One region of the Paenibacillus germinis genome, then DNA from elsewhere that is predicted to be linked to it. Evidence: riboswitches for the same ligand, from Rfam matches in the RefSeq annotation. Region 1 holds a riboswitch; each other region holds the start of a gene.

Region 1 (2,204 bases):
CAATACTTTCTGGTACAGCCCGTAGGGTATGTAATATGGCTTGTCGTCAATGTATTCAGCTGCCATTTTGGCACTATCGTTCAACGTCTTGTAATTCTCCCACTTCGTTGTAAACGGTTTCAGATCTTCAATAAATTTATTCGTTACAAATTGTTTTGCGGTATTATCGCGAACCTCGAGAACATCCAAACTTTCTTTCGCACCTAGCATAGCAGCGATCTTCGTATCCGCATTCTGAAGCGGCGGCGAGATTAACTCTACTTTAATGGTTGGATTTTGCTTCTCAAATTCGCCGAGCATGTTTTTAAGAAGTGTTGTTCTTTCAGGGCTGGTCAAACTCTCTATCATTTTTAGTGTAACGGTCTCTTTCTTGTCTCCGCCCGCGTTGCCCTTCTTCTCATCCGATGAGCAGCCTGCGAGTATCCCTCCTGCTAACATGACAATGGTTAACCCTGTGATAGACATCTTCTTTCCAATAACAGTCATACATGTGACCTCCCTTTAAATTTTTTTAGTTCGATATAACTGTATGTCTATATAGCTATATAGCTGTATAGCTATCATACAGCTAAATCTTAAAGTAGTTGTATTTTTCTGTCAAGCGTAAAAAAAGACGAATCCACCGGTGATGCTCGACCCGGGCGATTCGCCAAATGTTTAAAAAACCATGATGGAATCAGAGAATGGAAGTAAATCAACGAATCGTATGATTGTAAGCGAATTATTGAGTGAATGTAGAGGTTGGAGTTATATTTTTAAGTTTTTTCAATCCTTTACTATGCCGCAAGAAGAGAGTAGTATTCAACTCGTACGTTACAGTTGAATATTTCGCTTAATTTTCTTATTAGAAAAGCGGGGGAACCAAAAGTTTCATGGGGTGAGTAAAGGTGCTTAAGTGTGGCACCATTTAGGGCAGATTCTCGCGGCCCGAACCCGACAGCTAACCTCGTAAGCGACCGTGGGAAGGAGAACATGTGTATAAACACAAGGTCTATCCTTGTGTTTTTTTGCGTCCTAAAACGCAAGTTTACGTCAGATATTAGGTTTAATTGGAGGAACTATCACGAATGACAAGCGACTCATTAAAAAAAATTATGTTTGGAAAACCGCTTAAATCCAGCGAAATGGAATCCGAAAAATTGCCGGTTTGGAAGGGACTTCCAATCCTTTCCTCGGACGCCTTATCATCGGTTTCCTATGGGACTGAGCAGATTCTTTTGGAACTCGCGACTGTTGGGATTGCCGCTTTTGCGTTCTCTTTGCCCATTGCGATATCTATTATTGCTCTGATTATGCTGCTAGTTTTGAGCTATAGACAAGTGATTGAGGCCTACCCGCAAGGCGGCGGAGCTTATATGGTTTCCAAAGAAAACCTAGGTATGGTGTGGGGAAGGCTGACTGGGGTTTCGCTGCTTATAGACTATACACTTACCGTTGCCGTTTCGATCTCTGCCGGCGTGCAGGCAATTACGTCAGCTTTTCCATCGGCGGTACCGTATATTGTTCCGATTACTTTGGTTCTCGTGTGGATCATGGTTTGGCTAAATTTACGAGGAACTTCGGAATCAGGTACGATTTTCGCGATTCCAACGTACTTTTTTATTCTTTGTATTTTACTGCTAGTGGGCAAAGGCACATACGATATGCTGACGGGATCCATTAATACGCATCCCATAGCGTTTGCTCCGAGCTCAATGACGAGTTCATTAACGTTATTCGTCCTTTTAAAAGCATTTTCCTCCGGGTGTTCAGCGGTGACAGGGATCGAGGCCATCTCCGATGCCGTGCCGCATTTCCGCTCACCATCTGTGAAAAACGCGAAGCGTACGTTAGTATCCTTAGGGACACTTTTGGCTATCGTGTTTGGAGGAGTAACGCTGTTGGCTTTGGGTTATGGTATTGTACCTGATCATAATGGTCATACATCTGTATTATCGATGGTGACAGAGCAGGCATTTGGTCGTGGGGTGATGTACTACGCTACTCAAATTGGTACTATGCTCATTCTGGTTTTGGCTGCTAATACTAGCTTCAACGGCTTTCCAATCTTAGCATCCATTATGGCACAGGATAAAAACTTTCCGCGTATGTTCTCCTTCCGAGGAGACCGACTTTCGTTTCATTATGGTATTATCACACTTGGTGTGCTGGCCAGTATTCTTCTGATTGGTTTCAAAGGTAAGACCGATGCACTCATTCCTCTA
Region 2 (2,204 bases), on a different contig from region 1:
TTACATGCGAACAAATGTGCTGTATATTTGTTCGTAAGGAAATACAGCACAATTATAAAACAACTAGGCATGAATTATTGAGAAGTTTAAAGGAGTGTTAATCATTAACGGAACAGATCTTGTTATATTGAACTTGGAAGAAGTCCGACGTAGAAGTATTAAAGTGTGGAGCGTTATTCCTCTAACTATGCTGGATTGGAGGCCTGATGCCCAAGCCTTAAGCATTAAAGAAATGATCCGGCACATATTGGACAGCGAGCATTATTATCATCTTGCAATTCTTAACAGTGGAAGTTTGTCTTCATACGATTCTCCTTTTGACAATCGGGAATTTTCTTCGGTGGAGGATGAACTGATATTCGCACAAATGTACAGAGAACAATTCTTGAATACCGTTAAATCGTTCACCCCTGAGGATTTGTCAAATATTAAAATTAATCGAAGTGACGTAGGGTATGTTCGAACTTTAGGAGATATGTTAATGAGGATCGCATACCACGAATCCGTTCACACCGGGCAACTGTTGGATTATATGCGAACGGCTGGAATCGATCGGCCACGAATTTGGGATTAATGAGCTAATATTTTGGTCTAAAAGTAACGGCTGATACCGCTTGCAAAATATTGTTGGAAAATTTTGAGTCATGTTCTCTATGATTTCACATGTTACAATTTGTGAGATCCATATGGATCAAATAACTCAGAAGGCCGAAGTTTCATGTGAAGCACGGGGGACCCATTATTTGGGGTGAAGCCGCGACAGCGGCCGGGTGATTACTCTTTGATCCGAATCCGACAGCTAACCTCGCAGGCCGCAAAAAGGAGAGGTTTATTTTGAAACGTTACAAAAAGCTTGTGGTTACCGGCGCAATAGGATTGAGCGTCCTCGTAGGTTCGAGCGCGGCAATGGCCGCACCAGCAACCCATACGGTATCAGGTAATGATACAATGTGGTTAATATCCCAGAAGTATGGCATAAGCCTATCTTCGCTTATTAAGGCAAACCCTCAGGTTGCCAACCCGAACGTGATTTGGTCTGGTATGAGCCTCAACATTCCTGGCAGTACGAGTACAAATGCAGGTACTAAAACGCCAGTTACGACTGCGCCATCCCAAACAACTTTTGCTAGCCAAGTCGTTAACTTAGTTAACCAAGAACGATCAAAGGCTGGACTGCGTCCATTAACCAGCAATAGCGCACTTACCACCATGGCTTTGGACAAAGCGAAGGATATGTACAACAATGGTTATTTCGATCATACCTCGCCGACTTATGGGTCGCCTTTTGATATGATGAGCACATACGGCATTCGCTATTCCTACGCAGGTGAAAACATTGCAAAAGGTCAACAAACGCCTGAAGCTGTCATGAAAGCTTGGATGAACAGCACGGGTCATCGTCAAAACATTCTAAGTCCTAACTTCACCCAAATCGGTGTTGCTTTTTACAACGGCGAATGGGTACAGGAATTCATTAGCAACTAACGTAGCAACATTTGTCAGCAGAATATTTTAAGTAAAACCAGCAACTATTTGTTGCTGGTTTTTTCGTTTTTTGAATTCACCTCTCGGTTATGAGCATATATAACTAACTACAGTAAATAGAAATGTGCCCTCATTTTCAATTATATTTCCATATTAAGTAATTTGTAATAGAATGAAGCGAATGAATGTTCTAAGTGAAATTTGGGGAAGGGTTGAGGTGTCATTAATGTATCCAATCAATTTAGACGAAATACCCAATGAAATAAATGATTATTTAGGTGCCATTAAAGAAATCAGATTTCCAAGACAGGGTCATACATCTGATGTAGCAATAATTGAAAGTTCACGAGGTTGTTTTGTTATAAAAAGAGCAAAAGGTGAACAATATTGTTCCTGGTTATCTAAAGAAATTGATGTGCTATATAGTCTACATAACACGAAGTTACCTATTCCCTCTGTTTATCAGATTGTGCAACAAAAAAGTGAGAATCAGTCTTGGGCATTGCTGCAATTTTTTGAGGGGGAAACTTTAAGACATGTATTAAATAAAGAGAAAAATACGGATAAGAAGCATGAAATGATATTCAATTTTGGTTTAACCTTGTCACAAATTCACTCAACTCCATGCCCCAAGGAATTAATTAGAGATACGATTTGGTTGGATGACATGTTAGTACATGCGGAATATAATCTTAAACATTTCTCGGTAGATGGAACTG
Region 3 (2,204 bases), on a different contig from region 1:
TCATCGATAATATATAACGAGGGTTCGATCAGGAATGCATTCATAATCATGACTTTCTGTTTCATCCCTTTGGATAAATGACTGGCGAAGCTGTTCAGCTTGTCCTTCATTTGAAACTGCTCCAAAAGAGAGCTAGATCGAGCCAAATAGTCGTCTTTCGACAATCCGTAGGCCATAGCGGTGAGCTCGAGGTGTTCGCGGATCGTAAGCTCTTCGTAGAGCTCAGGACTTTCGGGTACATAAGCGTAGGTTGCGCGATAGGACAAAGGATTTTCAGCTAAAGTTAGTCCGTTGATTCGAATCGATCCTTTTTGCGGTTGGAGAAGGCCGAGAATGTTTTTGATTGTTGTACTTTTACCTGCACCATTAAGTCCGATCAGACCCATCATTTCACCTTGACGGATAGAAAAGGTTAGGTCATGAAGAACAGGTTTTTTTGGTAAATATCCCCCATATAAAGAGTCAACTTGTAGAATGGAGCCCATCTCATTGCCTCCCTGATTAGCAAATTATTGGTATTTATGAATCACTTTCCTATACGATCATTATAAACAAATTTGTAATTTAAGCCTAGTTTAGGGGTGAAAAGTTGAAAATAGTTAGTATACGTACGTAAAAATGAGATATAAGTAGAAATAGGGCTATTTAATTGTGTGTTTAAGCGAATTTTAGTTGATTTAGCCCTTTTTAGTAGGTGTCAATCCCTTTACAGGTTAAGATTAACAGCGTAATATACTTTTCATAATAACTTAATAACCAATTTGCCATTTTTCCATTCGCTGAGTTCCATTTATGGGAACGGGGGAACCACTGTAAGCTGAAGAAGCATGCTTCTTGAGTGAACAGAGTGAGTAACAGGGGTGAATCTTTGAGTATACTTTGTATGCTCTTAGTAGGGCGACTCTCACGTCCGAATCCGTCAGCTAACCTCGTAAGCGTAAGAGAGGTAACGATTGTCGTGCGTGCTATTTGTGTATTTTACTATACAAACTAAGCCAGCGAGAAGAGTCCTCTTCTTGCTGGCTTTTTGTCTTCATAAAGGGCTATACACATTTCGGACGACTAAAAATTGCCCGGAATTCATATGAATGTTGAATAGGCAAACTGGTGTGGGACGACCAGAAGGCAGCGGTATAGTACCGTACTGCTGATGGCGAACACGTTAAGTTAAACTAAAAAACCTTAGTCGCGTCAAATCTAATCATGCTGTAACCTGGCGGCGAGGCTTTGAAGGAGGACCGAAGAAGTGGGCAGTATCTCTATTAGCGAGACCCATGTAAAACGATCATCCAGCATGTCCTTCGCATTGCGATGGAAGCATGAAAACTTGCGTTTGATTTTAAGTCTAGCCATAATTTCAATCGCAATGACTTTCATGTTTTTGGTGTTGTTGTACGGTACGGCTACCAAGAGCGTATCCGTGGTTGTGAATGGAAAAGAAACCGTTGTGCATACGAAGCAATGGGTCCTGCAACGCCTACTGGATGAACAAGCCATAAAGATTGGTGAACACGATGAAATTTCTACTGCGCCAACGACAACAATCAAGGGTGGAGACAAAATTGTCATCGAACATGCCTCACCGATTCAATTGACTGCTGATGGAAAGACCACCACTGTTTACACAACTGCAAGAACGGTTGAAAGTGCATTGCAACGTTTACATATTGCACTTGGGGAGCACGATCGTTTAACTCCCGAACCGACAGCCGCTCTGAGCTCAGGCGATGAAATCAAAATCGTTCGTGTGAAGAAAGAGACGGAGGAAGTAACTGAGACGATTGCGTTCGATACGGAAAAGAAAAGCGACGCATCGCTGCTCAAAGGCAAAGAGCAAGTCGTCCAAGAAGGTAAAGAGGGCGTACTCTTGAAGAAGAAAGAAAAGACTTTCGAAGATGGTGTTTTAGTAGCGGAAGCAGTTGTGGGTGAAGAAGTACAAACAGAAAGTATTAATAAAGTCGTGTCCGTGGGCACGAAAAATCCTGTTGTTGTTCTCTCGGCTTCATCACCTAGTGTGGATGAGGTTTCGAAGAATGGTGTAACATTTGGGTACAAACAAATCCTGAAGAATGTGAAGTTAACTGCTTATTCGGCAGACGTGGCATCTACAGGTAAATCCGAAGGAACTCCTGGTTTTGGTAAAACCTATACAGGGACTACCGTATCAGAAGGCAGAACGATAGCGGTTGATCCCAAAGTTATCC

Evidence for each region. Region 1 has a riboswitch for cyclic di-AMP ahead of kimA (potassium transporter KimA). Riboswitches for the same ligand answer to the same signal wherever they lie in the genome.
Region 2: another riboswitch for cyclic di-AMP. It lies ahead of GC102_RS09740 (CAP domain-containing protein); the one in region 1 lies ahead of kimA (potassium transporter KimA).
Region 3: another riboswitch for cyclic di-AMP. It lies ahead of GC102_RS17770 (resuscitation-promoting factor); the one in region 1 lies ahead of kimA (potassium transporter KimA).

Annotation. Positions count from the first base shown of each region.
Region 1 is NZ_WHOC01000138.1:42,814-45,017, forward strand. Features, by position in the region: gene GC102_RS25645 (ABC transporter substrate-binding protein) at 1-486, opposite strand, end outside; cyclic di-AMP (ydaO/yuaA leader) riboswitch at 820-970, shown strand; gene kimA (potassium transporter KimA) at 1,068-2,204, shown strand, end outside.
Region 2 is NZ_WHOC01000047.1:24,834-27,037, reverse strand. Features, by position in the region: gene GC102_RS09745 (DinB family protein) at 104-574, shown strand; cyclic di-AMP (ydaO/yuaA leader) riboswitch at 697-829, shown strand; gene GC102_RS09740 (CAP domain-containing protein) at 835-1,485, shown strand; gene GC102_RS09735 (phosphotransferase family protein) at 1,712-2,204, shown strand, end outside.
Region 3 is NZ_WHOC01000088.1:54,038-56,241, reverse strand. Features, by position in the region: gene GC102_RS17775 (ABC transporter ATP-binding protein) at 1-485, opposite strand, end outside; cyclic di-AMP (ydaO/yuaA leader) riboswitch at 768-953, shown strand; gene GC102_RS17770 (resuscitation-promoting factor) at 1,247-2,204, shown strand, end outside.